DNA from 2 places in the Buttiauxella noackiae genome. Region 2 is predicted to be linked to the other one. Evidence: riboswitches for the same ligand, from Rfam matches in the RefSeq annotation. Region 2 holds a riboswitch; the other holds the start of a gene.
The links. Region 2 has a riboswitch for thiamine pyrophosphate ahead of thiM (hydroxyethylthiazole kinase). Riboswitches for the same ligand answer to the same signal wherever they lie in the genome.
Positions count from the first base shown of each region.

Region 1 (7,896 bases), 460 kb from region 2:
GGCGGGTGCCGCGATTGATATTCCTGCGGATATGCAAAGCAGCAGCTTTAAATGGCTCTTGCTGCTGGTGGCTCTGGGGCTGTGGCTGGCGGGGTGGTTGTGTTGGCGCTGGTGGCGCAGCGGTAAAGCAGGTACCGATCGTTTAACTCAGTACCTGCCACGATCTCGTTTGCATTGGTTAGCCCCAACAATGGCCGTGCTGGCGGTGGGGAGCTTTGTTGCCATTCAGATGCACCCAATGATGCCGATTTACCGCAGTATTCTTTGGAAAGTGCTCACTGGGCACCACTAATACCTAACAGCGCTGATGCGCTAGCTTCTCCGCTCAATAAGGTTGCCGTGTCGCCATCCCAGGCGATACGGCCATCGACCACCACAAGACTTCTTTCAGCGATTCGCGCTGCATCTTCAATACTGTGTGACACCATCAATAGCGTCAGCTGTTGTTGGCGACATAAATTATCAAGCAGTTGCAGCATCTCCTGGCGCAGTGCCGGGTCGAGTGCTGAAAATGGCTCATCGAGCAGCAAAATCGGTTGTTCGCGCACCAGGCAGCGGGCAAGGGCGACACGCTGGCGCTGGCCACCGGAAAGCTGCGACGGCAGCCTGTCGAGTAAATCGCTTATCGCCATTTGGTTGGCAATCGTGGCCAGGCGTTCGAGCTGTGCGGCATTAAGCTTCAGGCCAGGATTTAACCCGAGGCCAATGTTCTGACGCACAGTCAGGTGGTTGAATAGATTATTCTCCTGGAACAGCATCGACACCGGGCGCTGTGCTGGCGCAGTCGCCGTATGGTCATTGCCATTTAGCATGATTTGCCCGCTGGCAGGCGTCAGAAAACCGGCAATCAAACTGAGCAGCGTACTTTTCCCCGCTCCGCTAGGCCCCAACACCGCAACGCGTTCTCCAGCATTGATCTGCATCGAAAAGCGCATCGGTAAATGGTGATAGAGCCAGGTTACATCAGTCAGCGTTAGCATTCCCTTCATCCTTCAAGTTACAGGTGCGTTGGCTGCCTTCTTTCATCCTGGTCACCCTGGTCACATAGTTTTCTCTGCTCCCAGGCTTCATTCACTTACCGCCTTCCTGCAACCCGAATGATTTTGGGAAGAGCGCCCCGGAAGTTTTTCAATCAATGTGAATAAAGCAAAGCACAATATCAGCAGGATAAGCGCGGTAACAGCGCCATCCTGGCTGCGATATGAACCAATTTGTTGATAGAGATAGAACGGCAGCGTACGGAAATCTTCATTACCAAACAGCGCCACTACGCCAAAATCACCAATCGACAGCACGCAGGCAAATGCCAGGGCTTGCGCCAGTGGGCGTTTCAGGGCGCGCAACTCGATATAACGCAGGCGGTTTAAGCCGTTGATATTCAGCGACTGGCACAGTTTGTTGTAGCGTTCCGCGACGTCCAGCATCGGGTTTTCCAGCACTTTTAGCGCGTAAGGGATCGCCATCAGCGCATTGGTGAAAATCACAATCCCATCGGCTGATTGTGGCAAACCCATGCTGTTATTGAGCAGCAGGAAAAAGCCGGTTGCCAGCACTATGCCCGGCATTGCGAGGATTAGCATGCCGCTGAGTTCCAGCGCCTGTCCTGCGAATGCACGATTGCGCAGGCGCAATTCCCGCGAACTCCACAGCAGCATTACCGTGATGACTACACTTATCAATCCCGCGCCAACAGCAATTCTTAATGAGGTGAACAGTGCCTGCCAGAGAATCGGCTGCGACAATACCGTGTTAAAACCACTATTGATGCCATCAATGATTACCGCCAAAAGTGGCGGTAATAACAGCAGCAATGCGAGTGAAATTAACAGCCCGTCACACAGTTTGCGGCGCAGGTTATCTTGCGGATCGCGCCAGCCCTCCATCTGGCTGATACCAACGGGAATCGCTTTGCTCAGCCGTTGGCTCATTAGCACCAGGCCTAAACAGCAAACCATTTGCACTAATGCGAGCAATGCCGCACGAGCGGGATCGTAGTCGTAACTGAGCGCCTGGAAAATAGCCAGTTCAATGGTGGTTGCATGGGGCCCACCGCCTAGTGAAAGCACCGTGGCAAAACTTGCGAAGCAGAGCATGAAAATCAGTGCGGCGGCAGGAAGGATCTGGCGGCGTAACCACGGCCACTCTACAAAACGAAAGAAGTTCCAACCCTGCATTCCCAACTGCGCGGCGACCTGTCGTTGTTCGCTGGGGATATTTTCCAGTGCCTGAAGAAGCAGGCGTGTCGCCATCGGCATATTGAAAAAAACGTGGGCCAGCAAAATGCCTTTCAGTCCGTAGGGCGAAAATGCCCACTCGATTCCCAGCCAGGCGCAAAATGAGGCCAGCCAGCCTTCGCGACCATACACCGTCAGAATCCCGAACACTGCCACCAACACTGGCAAAACCAGCGTCATGGCGCACAAACGCAACAGCGCGAGCCGCCCTGGGAAATGGCGTCGATAAAGTGCCCGGGCAAGAAAAATGGCTGGTAACACGGAAAGGGCGGCTGAGAGAAACGCTTGCCAGAAGGAAAAGCGCAGTACGTGCCACAAATAACTATCCTGCACCAAAGCGCGGATATCGGTTTGCGGGGCGTTAAACCACAATGCCAGAAAAGCAGCCAGGGCTACGGTGACCACGAGAGTGGCGGCGCATAGCCCTGGAATCAGCCAGCCTGGGATCAGCGGCTGACGGAGCGTTGCCATTCACTAATCCAGCTGGCGCGATGGGAAGAGACGTCTTGCGGGCTAAATTCCAGCGTGGTCTGCGGTTTGACAAGGCTATTAAAGCCTTCTGGTAATTTCACGTCTGTGACCGGGTACATCCAGTTGCCGGTTGGGATCGTGTTCTGGAACTCAGGCGTGGTAAAGAACTTCATGAATTTCGCTGCCAGCTCTGGCTGCTTGCTTGAAGCCAGGCGACCCGCCACTTCCACCTGCAAATAGTGCCCTTCGCTGAAATTGGCTGCCGCGTAGTTATCTTTTTTCTCTTCAATGATGTGATACGCCGGAGAGGTGGTGTAGCTCATCACCAGGTCGCCTTCGCCTTTCAGGAACAGTCCGTAAGCTTCAGACCAGCCTTTAGTGACGGTGACGGTTTTCTTCGCCAGTTTCGCCCAGGCTTCAGGCGTTTTGTCGCCGTAAACTTTCTGCATCCATAACAGCAGACCTAAACCCGGCGTACTGGTGCGCGGATCCTGGTAAATTACCTTCCATTGTTGGTCGCTTTCGACCAACTCTTTCAGGCTTTTTGGCGGATTTTTGAGTTTGTTTTTGTCATACACAAAGGCGAAATAACCGTAGTCGAACGGCACGAAGGTGCTGTTATTCCAGCCGCCTGGGATTTTTAGTGAACCGGTGTCGACGTTGCTCGGGGCGAACAGTTTGGTTTGTGCAGCCGCTTCCAGCAGGTTGTTATCAAGCCCCAGAACTACATCGGCTTTGCTGTTTTTACCTTCCATGCGCAGACGGTTAAGCAGTGAAACGCCATCTTCGAGGGCAACAAATTTAAGCTCGCAATTGCAGTCAGCTTCAAAGGCCTTTTTCACCGCAGGGCCAGGACCCCAATCGGCAGCAAAAGAGTCGTAGGTGTAAACAGTCAGCAGGGGTTTTGCAAAAACAGGGGCTGCGATGAGTGCCAGTAACGGCAGGAATTTTTTGAACACTTTGCACCTCTTGGAATTAGGGGTGGCAAAGGACTTTGAGAATTGAGCCTCAAATCCCTTCGCCGGCGTTATCCGGATCAGGTTCGACGGGTATTATCTCAGCCAGACTTTCGTCTTAGCACCCCGTTGAGAACGCGTGCATTGTAATGATTTTGTGAATCTTACGAAAGCTCTTTACCCGTATTCACGGATTGGGGCTCCGGCGGCGCAAACCATGCCGATTTAAAGTCAAACCAACCCAATGTGTTCATGCGTACACCGCGCATACTGCGCTGCCCTTCAATACGCAGCCAGTGGTGGATTAACGGCAAAATATCATTGTTTTCAACTCGTTTTTGGCACCATTCAGGCAGCGAAAGCTCGCCGTTATGCCATTTGCGGGTATCGGTTTCCCAGTCATTTGCGATGCATTTTTGAATCAACGGCACTTCATAAAGATGAGAATAGAGGGAAAACTCCAGCGGCAGGGTGAAGTTCGCGCTGTTAAGCCAGATATCGCTTTCAGCATTGCCCTGATGCCACTCCTCATAGCTAACCTCCTGCACCACAAGCTTAACCCCTACGCGAGCCAGCAATTCCTCCATGACTTTACTGATAACTCTGTGTTCGACGTGATCGCGATAAAACGTCAGCGTTACAGATTCCAGACCAGCAGGTTTTTCAAGCACCGGTTGTGGACGTGCGTGGTGCCAGCGCGGCAATAACCCATACGCCGGGAACCAGTACTGCTGGTTTTGAGCTCCCGCGCTATAAAGCAGATGGATGGGGGCCAACACATGGCTTAGCCAGCGGCGAACTTCGTCATTACTGCCAGATTCGGAGCGTCTATCAAACAAAATGTAATAGCAGCCTTCTTCCAGGCGGCTTTCTACGGCTTTTTCACTATCAGGCATGCCCGACAGTTGCACTGCGCAACTGACATCTTCACCGATCTCCGGCAATACCCAGAAATTTACCTCGTCAATGAGTGCGCGATAGCCGAAGTAATCATCGTAAGCCTGAATCTTCAGTTGGTTAGTATTGTTGCGCACGACAGAGTACGGCCCAGTACCGACTGGCTGGCGGGAAAAATTGCTCAGGGTTTGCCATTCACGCGGCAGAATCATGGCATTGACGCTACCCAGCAGCCACGGCAACCAGTTGTCCGGTTGCGAAAGCATGATATCCAGCGTCCATGCAGTTGGAGAGGTAATTTGCGTAATATGTGAATACAGCGGCAAGCTATTAATGCGTTGCAGGGACGTCATTACATCCAGCATATCCAGCTCACGTCCATGGTGGAAATGAACGCCGGGGCGCAGATAAAAACGCCAATGTAATGGGGAAATTTGCTGCCAGTGATGGGCAATATCTGCTTCCAGTTCCCCATTTTCCTCATTTATACGGATTAATCCGCTGAAAATTTGCCGGGCAATATGGGTTTCTGAACGACGTAAAGCCGAGCCTGGTAATAGATTTAACAGTGGGCGGTAATAGAGAACGCGCAGGATATGCCGCCCCTGACGAAAGCTACGGCCAAGATGCGAAATCAACATTTGGCGTACAGCGGCTTTATCACCAACGATCTGCACCAGTTGATCAATTCTGTCTTGCTCAAGAAGATCTTCAGCCCGCTGTTGTTGCAGTGCAAGGCCGGTATACAGGAATTCCAGCTGTGAACGCTTGCCGCGCCCGACCTCTGCTTTCCAACTGAGCCAGCCTTTTTCCTGCATTGCACTCAGTAGCGTACGCATATGGCGACGGGAGCAATTCAGCAGATCTGCCAGCTCATTAAGCGTGGTTTCCTGCGGCTTACCTTCAAAGTATTGCCATAAACGTATGAACTGTTGTTGTAGACGACCGCTGGACATAAAAGAGGAACTCCCGTCAGAAACTCATCAATTTAACTCTCCTCATATTACGCCAATAATTAACAACGTTGAAACGAGGAAGTGGAGATGTATATGAAACGGTCGCCAGTTATTAAGTTCTATCAACAGTATTTTACCGCAACCCAAAGTGTTTCCGCTGGATGGCTGGCTCGCCTGACAGCATCGCAACGTCTAAGGATGCTTGAGGACTTAATGCAGTGGGAGGTGACAACTTCCGTGACCGTGAAGCACTGACTCGTTGATACATGTGTGACTGAGAATTGGTGAATTTCACCTGGCCAGCAGATTGTTCCTGCTGGCTTTTTTATGCCCGTCATTAAGGTATAGTTTACGTTTTGCACACCCAGTGAGCGCTCGAACAAAAGGAATTTCTGCATGATTTGGTTTCTGACCAAAGGACGCCGCCTCAATCCGGTATATGCCGCATTTATGATTGTGGCTTTCATGATGGGGATTGCGGGGGCACTCCAGGCGCCCACTCTTAGCCTGTTTTTAAGTCGCGAAGTAGAGGTGCGCCCATTCTGGGTCGGTCTGTTTTATACCGTCAATGCGATAGCCGGGATTCTCGTCAGCCTGGCACTGGCGAAGCGTTCAGATAATCAGGGCGATCGCCGCAAACTGATTATGGTTTGTTGCATGATGGCAGTAGCAAACTGTGTGCTTTTTGCTTTTAACCGTCATTACCTGACGTTAATCACTGTTGGCGTCATGTTCGCGTCTATTGCTAATACCGCCATGCCGCAAATTTTCGCGCTTGCCCGTGAGTATGCAGATAACTCAGCGCGTGAAGTGGTGATGTTCAGCTCGATCATGCGTGCGCAGCTCTCGCTTGCCTGGGTTATTGGCCCGCCATTGTCGTTTATGCTCGCGTTAAATTACGGCTTTACCACCATGTTTCTTATCGCGGCCGGGATTTTTGTTATCTCGCTTGCGCTAATTTTCTTCGCACTTCCTTCCGTCGCAAGAATTGAGCAGCCCGCTGATGTGGCGCTTACCCAGGTCAGTGGCTGGAAAGACAAAAACGTCCGTATGCTGTTTATCGCCTCGATGCTGATGTGGACCTGCAACACCATGTATATCATCGACATGCCGTTGTGGGTCAGCAGTGATTTAGGGCTGCCCGAATCGTTGGCGGGGCTTCTGATGGGAACGGCTGCGGGTCTTGAGATCCCGGCAATGATTCTTGCGGGCTATTACGTGAAGCGTTTTGGCAAGCGGCGCATGATGGTGATTGCTGTGGCGGCTGGCGTGTTGTTCTACGTCGGCTTAATTCTATTCCATAGCCGCACGGCGCTGCTATTGCTCCAGCTCTTTAACGCGGTGTTTATTGGTATTGTCGCCGGTATTGGAATGTTGTGGTTCCAGGATTTAATGCCGGGTAGGCCGGGGTCTGCAACCACATTATTCACCAATAGTATCTCGACGGGTGTGATTCTGGCAGGGGTTTTACAGGGGGCGCTGGCGGAGAGTTTTGGGCACCATTCGGTGTACTGGCTGATTGCCGGGCTGTCGGTACTGGCGTTGATTTTGACGAGCCGGGTGAAGAATATTTAAGCCGAAATTATGTCGGATGACGCTACGCTTATCCAACCTACAACTGCACTTAGTAGGGCGGATAAGCGTAGCGTCATCCGCCAAATAACTTCTGATTATTCAGCTAAAAACAGTTCCAACAGCGAATTCAAAAACAGCTTCCCATGCTCGGTAATCTGCCAATAATCCTCTGTTTCAACCAAATAATCTTTAGCAATTGCCTCGTCTAACTGCGCACGAATCACCGACTCATCAAGCCCGGTATACAGGATAAATTCTTTACGCGGCGCGGCTTCCAGCAGACGGAAACGGTTCATAAAGAACTCGAACGGTTTGTCGCCTTGCTCCACATCGTGCTGCTTGTCGAGGTATTTACCTTCCATATAACCACGCGGATGGCGGGTTTTAGCGGTACGCAAAATACGGCCATCTGGGAATGTCACTTTGCCGTGCGCGCCGCAGCCAATCCCCAGGTAATCACCAAAGCGCCAGTAGTTCAGGTTGTGCTGGCACTGGTAACCCGGTTTTGCATAGGCAGAGGTTTCATATTGCTGGTAACCCGCAGCGGTCAGCAGCTTGTCGCCTTGCTCGAAAATATCCCACAACGCGTCGTCATCCGGCAATTTTGGCGGGCGTGAGCTAAACAGCGTGTTTGGCTCAATCGTCAGCTGATACCAGGAAAGATGCGGAGGGCTGAGCTCAATAGCCTGGCGCAAATCGTCGAGCGCTTCTTCCAAAGTTTGATCCGGCAGGCCGTGCATCAAATCCAGGTTAAAGCTGCGCAAGCCAAGCCCGCTTGCGAGGTGTGCTGCACGTTTCGCTTCACCT
Region 1 is NZ_JPRU01000002.1:392,439-400,334, reverse strand. Features, by position in the region: gene IX31_RS10255 (DedA family protein) at 1-292, shown strand, start outside; gene thiQ (thiamine ABC transporter ATP-binding protein ThiQ) at 276-980, opposite strand; gene thiP (thiamine/thiamine pyrophosphate ABC transporter permease ThiP) at 1,068-2,705, opposite strand; gene thiB (thiamine ABC transporter substrate binding subunit) at 2,681-3,664, opposite strand; TPP riboswitch at 3,701-3,800, opposite strand; gene sgrR (HTH-type transcriptional regulator SgrR) at 3,826-5,514, opposite strand; gene sgrT (glucose uptake inhibitor SgrT) at 5,608-5,769, shown strand; gene IX31_RS10230 (sugar efflux transporter) at 5,911-7,089, shown strand; gene hemW (radical SAM family heme chaperone HemW) at 7,185-7,896, opposite strand, start outside.
Region 1: it holds a riboswitch for thiamine pyrophosphate, as region 2 does, so the genes downstream of both, thiB (thiamine ABC transporter substrate binding subunit) here and thiM (hydroxyethylthiazole kinase) in region 2, are expected to answer to the same signal.

Region 2 (7,896 bases):
CTATATATTCAAAATTGATATCTTCACCAAGCCCCGGCCGCTGCGGCAAATGCACAAAACCGTCGGCATCCATCGGGTCAACGATACTGTTCAGGTATGCGGCAGGCTCGTCATATTCGAGGAACGGGTGCAGTAATCCGCGCTCATACCAGCGGCAGTTACGTATCGCCCCGACTACAGCAAGGCTTGCCGCGCCGTTGCCGTGAACTTCGCAATCCATGCCGAAAGATTCAGCCAGTGCCGCCACTTTCATGGTTGGTGAAATACCACCAACGCCATTGGCACCGGCGCGCAGAATGTCGCACGCGCCTGCTTTCACCCAGTCCGCGCGGCTGTGATGCTTGCCACCAAGGCTTTCAGGCCCAACAACGTCAATAGATAAGTTCTCAGAAAGCCAGACGTAGGACGCCATGCTCTCTTCTTCCATGGGTTCTTCGAACCAGGAAAAGTTGAGTTTTTCAAGCTCCTTGCCGATGTACAGCGCCTGACTACGGCTGTACCAGTGGTAACCATCAAGCATTAAATCGATGTCCGGCCCCACGGCTTCGCGCACGGCGGCACAGGCTTTGACATCCATTTTGGGATCTGGTGCGAAGGCAACCGGCGGCATCCAGGTATGGAGTTTGATGGCTTTATAGCCGCGAGCCACCAGCTTTTCTGCGAACTGCCCAAATTCGTCTGGCGTGGATAATCCCCCTTCCAGTTCATCACCGCACATGGTGCTGCCATAAGCTGGCACTTTGTCGCGGAAACCGCCAAGCAATTTGTAGACCGGCACTTTCAGTTTGCGGCCAATTAAATCCCACAATGCTTGCTCAACAAACGAGAGTGCGCGCTCGGTGAGTTGGTGCGCACTACCGCGCTGCCAGTGCACCAGATCCTGCCAGATGCGTTCGCGGTTAAATGGGTCTTGCCCAACCAATACCTTGCGGAAGAATGCATTTACTACATATGGGCGCACCACTTCTGGCGGCGCGAAAGAGTAGCCGCAGTCCCCTTCATCTGTGGTAATGGTCAGCATTGCCATTTTCGCAAGGCTTTCCGGGCCAGGATGAGAGTGGCCTGCACTGTCAGAAACTCGGCGGGTTGGGTAAGTAAAAACGGTTACGTTCACGGATTCTATTTTCACGGCTGTTATTGTCCCTTTGTTAATTTAAAACAGCGTTTCACCACTTACTCTATGCGTAAAAAATCACCTTCGCCTCGTTCAAAGGTGCTTAAATACGAGTCATTATTTGGACATATGTCCAGGAGGGCGTGATGCTTTTCACAAAATGTTATGGAATTGTGATGAAGATTACTGATGGAGGCGGGGAAGTTTTTGGCGGGTGTCGCATGTGCTAACCCGCCAGGAATACGCAGAAAATCAGGCGATAGTGACTTTGTTGTTCAGATACACGTCTTGCACGGCATTAATCAACTTAACCCCCTCAGACATGGATTTCTTAAAGGCTTTGCGGCCAAGAATTAACCCCATGCCGCCCGCACGCTTATTAATAACTGCGGTACGCACAGCATCTGTCAGATCGGTTTCACCTCCAGCGGCACCACCCGAGTTAATCAACCCTGCGCGGCCCATATAGCAGTTGGCCAGTTGGTAACGCACCAGGTCAATCGGATTATCGCTGGTCAGTTTGGTGTACACACGGTCATCGGTATAACCAAAGTTTACCGCCTTGTAGCCGCCATTATTTTCCGCCATTTTCTGCTTCACGATATCCGCGCCAATCGTGGCGGCCAGATGGTTTGCCTGGCCAGTTAGATCGGCGCTTACGTGGTAATCCACACCGTCTTTTTTAAAGTCCGGGTTACGTAGATATGCCCAAAGCACAGTGACCAGCCCCAGTTCATGTGCGCGCTCAAACGCCACAGAAATCTCTTCAATCTGGCGACGTGACTCAGGCGAACCAAAGTAGATAGTCGCCCCTACTGCCACCGCCCCCATATTGAAAGCCTGCTCGACGCTTGTATATAACGTCTGGTCGAAAGTATTTGGGTAACTGAGCGTTTCGTTGTGGTTAAGTTTGACGAGGAAAGGAATGCGATGCGCGTAACGTCGTGACACCGATGCCAGCACACCATAGGTTGAAGCGACACAGTTGCAGCCAGCTTCAATCGCCAGCTCAACAATGTTTTTCGGGTCAAAATAGAGAGGGTTTGCCGCAAAAGATGCCCCGGCGGAGTGTTCCACACCCTGATCGACCGGTAAAATAGAAAGGTAACCAGTGCCAGCAAGCCGCCCGGTGTTATACAGCGTTTGCATGTTTCGTAGCACCGCAGGCGGGCGGTTGTTATCCACCATCACGCGGTCTACATAATCCGAACCTGGCAGATACAACTGGTCTGCCGGAATAGTCATACAACGATGCTGTAACAAGCTGTCGGCATCTTTGCCAAGCAGCTGTGCAATATCAGTCATAATACGCTCCCGTAAATTCAGCGAGCACCCTGCCCGCTGAGGATGGATTCTCCTGGCCTGCTTTCATTAAAACAGGCAGACATAATCCTGGCCGTGACTGACGGTATTCGCCACCTACGGGAGCACTTTCGGTTTGTTTTGCGGTGTAACGTTTTATACCCGGCGGAGATTTACCCCATTACCACCACTCGTGAAAATGATGCACTGGCCCAATTCCTTGCCCAACCTCCAGCGAATCCGCCTGTTTTAATGCCTGAGACAGCCACTTTTTCGCCGCTGTGATAGTTTGAGGCCAGTCGTTGTTGCGTGGATAAAGTGCCGCAAGAGCTGCGGATAATGTGCAACCCGTACCATGCGTATGACGCGTTTGCACACGTGGCGCAGTAAAACGTTGTGCTCCACTTTGGGTAAACAACCAATCAGGGCTTTCAGCATCATCAAGATGGCCGCCTTTCATCAGCACGGCCTTGCATCCCATTCCTAGCAATGCATCTCCCTGCTCTTTCATTTCACGTTCATTACAAGCTTGCGCCGTATTCAACAGAGCTGCCGCTTCGGGTAAGTTCGGGGTAATCAATGCCACCTGCGGTAATAACCTGCGGCGTAAACTTTCTACCGCCGAAGGGGCAAGCAACGGGTCGCCACTTTTCGCCAGCATTACCGTATCAAGCACCACGTTTTTCACTTTGTAAAATGCCAACCTCTCGGCCACAGCATCAACAATATCTGTTTCTGCCAACATGCCAATTTTGACGGTGTCGATGCGAACATCGCTCAGTACAGAGTCAAGTTGGGCTGCGACAAATTCAGGTTCGATACGATAAACCGACTGCACTCCTCGCGTATTTTGTGCAACCAGCGCGGTAATGACACTAGTGCCATACGCACCCAATGCCGAGAACGTTTTAAGGTCGGCCTGGATACCCGCACCACCACTCGGGTCGGTTCCAGCAATAGTGAGCGCATTAATGCGTTTTACTCCTTTCATATCAGGGCCTCCGCATTAAGTGCGTAAAGCGCGTCCAGAAAGGCTGGAGTGAAACTACCGGGCCCACGGCTTGCAGCAATTGCCTGCTCGCCAGCACATTTCATAAACTGGCAGGCGGAAGCAACATTATCTAGCCGGGAGCCAGGCAATGAACAACAGGCAGCCACAACCGCAGAAAGTGCGCATCCTGTGCCGACAACACGCGTCATCAACGCACCACCACCGGCAACGCTCCAGGCATTCTCGCCATCGGTGACATAATCTTCTTCACCTGTAACTGCAACAATTGCACCAGTCATCTGCGCAAGTTTGAGAGCGGCGGGTAGTGCGCAAAGCGCCTCTTCAGTGCTGTCCACACCTCGTCCGCCACCAGTTTCACCCGCAAGAGCCATGATTTCCGACGCATTACCACGAATGGCGGCCGGTTTTAATTCAAGAATGGTGCGTGCAAATTTTGTACGAAAATCCAGGCCACCGACGGCTACGGGATCCAGAACCCAGGGGGTTGATGATTGGTTAGCGGCATGAATGGCTGCAAGCATCGCAACGCTACGCTCAGAGGTAAGTGTGCCGATATTGATGAGTAGAGCGCAGGCTATAGGGCTAAATTGTGCGGCTTCTTCGGGCTCAATGACCATCGCAGGAGCCGCACCAATAGCGAGCAAAACGTTGGCGGTAAAATTCTGCACCACATCGTTAGTCATGCAATGAACTAAAGGAGAGACTTGACGTAAATTATGTAAAACCGACGCGGCAAGGTGGCCGGGTAGCAGGTCAGGCTGCATATTGAAAGCTCCTGCCCGGCGTGAAGAAGGGATGCCATGGCAGGCATCTGACTTCCCTACGCTGGCATTATCCAGATCAGGTGGTACGGGTATTTCTCAGCCTTCACAAAGAAGGGCACCCCGAGTCATTTAAATCAAAATCAACTACTTGCGAGTAACATCCCGTTAATAGCTGTTCAGGATAATGCCAGCGGAAAGTCTGACAGACAAGTTCTTAATGTCCGTGACCCCAGTGAAATGATGACCAACTTTCCCTGGCATCATCTTTATCAGGATTTGACTATTAATGAGAATACTCTCTCAAAACCTATTAACATAAATCTAAAAAATTAATTTATTATAGTTAACGAATTCACCAGTCGTTATTTTTGACCAACCAGTCAAAATTATTTCTATGGAGCTTTTAATTTTGCCAATAGCTGTTAATACACTGAAACAACTTGATCATTAAATGATCGCAATGTATTTAAAATATACTGAAAAAAACATCAACTCTACCTTGTTCGATATAATGAAATTGGCAACAGCATGCTTTATGTGTATAACTAGCAACAAATATTTGCCTTTGATCTTTTCTTATAAAAAAACATAAATCCAACATCCTATATGAATATCGAAAACAAAATCTCAACTAATAAAAACAGTATTGCAAAAATATTCAATTGGTTAATTACATGTATTTTTATTGTTTCTGGTCTGTTTGTCTCTGTGGCTCAAGCCCAACAATCAAAGACGATAGAGAGCATCACAAATACTCATCAGATAAACATCGCCTATCGTGATGCCCCACCTTTTTCTTATGCAGCATCGGATGGCAAAGTTGTTGGTTATGTCATTGATTTATGCAACGTTATTGTTAGTGATATTAGTAAACATCTGAATATACCTGACTTAAAGATTAATTATATTGATAACAAATATCTACCAGACAGAGATGCTTTATTGCGTGAAAAGAAGGTAGATATGATCTGTTCCGTTAATGCTAACGTCATTGAATGGAAAACGATTGCAGACTATTCAATCCCCTATACTTATTCATACACACGATTCGCAACGTTAAAGAACAAAAATATATCATCTATTGATCAATTAGCCGGGCACACTGTTAGTGTGACATCGGGATCAGTTGATGCCCTTGCTCTTAACCAGGCCAATCGTGAGTTGGGTCTCAATTTATTCGTCATTACTACTCCGACCATGGAAAAAGCTTTTGAGCTGATGCGCAATGGAAAAACATCCGCTGCCTTTATCAACGACATTTCATTAAAAGAAATCATTGAGGCTCAGAGCGATAAAACTTCATTTTCCATTAGTGATAAAGGGGTTGGAAAACCACAATTCTTTGTCATATTGCTACCGCACGATGACCAAGAATTTAAGTCACTGGTAAATCAGAGTCTTTGTAAAATAAGAAAATCACCTGATTTTGGAAAAATTCATGACATCTGGTTTAATAAACCAATTCCTTATTTAAAGTTAAATTTACAAAGCCCTTATTCACAAGAAATGGATAAAGCCTTAACGCAATTTGATGATTGTTCAAGTGCAGAACGATAAATAGTTAGTCGCCCACTACATTGGGTGGCTTGAAGAATGTATTGAACTACAAACCTTCCAGCAGAGACTCCTATTACGAGATACATTTCCAATTTCCTGACTTATACACACACTATTACCCAATGCAAATACAACGATCGATTTTTAAACCATAAACAAACATGAGAACACCATAAACAACATTCATAGCATGTTAATAACATATTGTTTTTGTCTAATCATACATTTCATTTGACTCGTCACTAAAATCCATATGAAAATTAATAGCAAATTATTGGTTTAGTGTTTGTTGGATGAATCACGGATAAGATTAAAAACCTCATGGCTATCATTAGACTTTATATAAACGAAAAGTAAACCATTGTGAGTAAGTAGCATGGGGCTTAGAAGTTTTCTTGAAAAAATGTACAAACCTGTGGTTATGGAAAATGAGTTAGCTAACAGAAACTCCAGGATCAACAAAAGTACAGTGGTTAATCAGTGGCGGAATTTTCCATTGATGTATTTAGCTCGCCCTAAAAACCTAAAAAAGTACATCACACTCTGCTTTTCATTTGTTCTTCTGTACTCATTTGCGGATAAACTGAGTAATAGCATTGAGATTTCTGGTACAACTATCAGGCTCTACGACCTCACGTTGCCCGTAATTTCCGCATTACTTATTTTGTACAACAAAAAGGCAATTCCGGTTCTTATTCTGTTTGCCCTGTATCGTGTTCATACACAGCCTTTACCCCAGGTCCTTGATACAATATCTCAACTCACAGCGGCTTTAATCAGCACAAAAGTCTATTTCTACGCCACTGGTAAGCGTGGGGCCGTCAGTTTCGGACGTAGTAGCCTCAGCGCCCAGCGCATACTGTGGTTGATATGTTTTAACACCCTTATTTTTACACTCTTTCAACAGTTTTTATTACTAAAGTTTAATTTTATATCAGAAATAAATATTTTAAGTATCCCCACTCTCATTAATATTCAATGGATGTTGACATCCTGTATTACAGGCACTCCATTTTGCTATCTCATTCTCAGAGCTTGTTACCAGCCACTATGGTTTTTCAACTACCTGAAAAAGTTGAAAGAATTAATTGTTTCTGGGCCACGTGCAATTTATCAATTACTCTGGGCAATGTTAGTAATCGGAATTATGTATTGCCTGATTTATGTACATGGCGATAGCTTAATATATACAGATTACACTATCGTATGGCTTTTACCGGTGATGCTCTGGGGAGCAATCTGTCTCGGCCATGCACTAATGTCCCCTCTTTGGGTAGTCATGCTCATTTTATTGAGTGACTACATTAATAATTATATATCAATAGATCATGAATTTACTTTTAACCATTATGTTAGCCATTTGGCTTTAACTTGCTCCATGATTTTTACCTTTTCTCTGACAATTGTTATTGTTGGGGTATTGGTTACGCGTATTCTAAAGCATATCAGAAGCCTCAAACGAATTTCTTTATCAGAACCACACACTGGGTTACCTAATCTTCTTGCTTTAAAAAATGATATCATTCGTTACCCACACGCTGGGTTGTGTATTATTCAATGCCCTGAGTTAAATACTCTAACACAAACCCATGGGATAATATTTCGCTTCGAATTCGTTAAAGCTGTTTTTTCTTATTTAAGCCCATTGCTTGTGGATAATGAAAAAATGTATTACAGCCCAGGGTATGGCCTTCTTCTACGCCTGAATAAGGTTGATGACGATATTATCCACCCTTACTATAAAGCGATGTCATCTTTTCGTTTTTCGTGGGAAGAAATGGAGCTGGGTCTCAATTTTGGCATGGCGTACATGGCATACGGAAAATGTATCAATAATCTCTCTTATGTCGTGGGCCAGCTTAATGCACGTACTTATGAATCGCTAAAGCAAGGTAAAGCAAAAGCACTTAATGTCTCGCATCACGGCGATCAGGCTATCAGTTCTGGAGCTATACGCCATCTTCTGCAAAAGTCGATAGATCGTAAATCATTTATGCTCGTTGCCCAGCCAATAGTTTCAACAAAAAACAGCAGCCAGTATTATGAAATTCTTATTCGCATGAAGACTATCAATAACAAAATATTCTTCCCGGATACTTTTTTGCCAGTGGCTGAAGAAGCGGGACTGCTTGCTGAAGTGGATTTGA
Region 2 is NZ_JPRU01000002.1:851,591-859,486, forward strand. Features, by position in the region: gene IX31_RS12390 (mandelate racemase family protein) at 1-1,129, opposite strand, end outside; gene fbaB (class I fructose-bisphosphate aldolase) at 1,367-2,419, opposite strand; gene thiD (bifunctional hydroxymethylpyrimidine kinase/phosphomethylpyrimidine kinase) at 2,598-3,407, opposite strand; gene thiM (hydroxyethylthiazole kinase) at 3,404-4,192, opposite strand; TPP riboswitch at 4,229-4,325, opposite strand; gene IX31_RS12410 (transporter substrate-binding domain-containing protein) at 4,799-5,749, shown strand; gene IX31_RS12415 (EAL domain-containing protein) at 6,126-7,896, shown strand, end outside.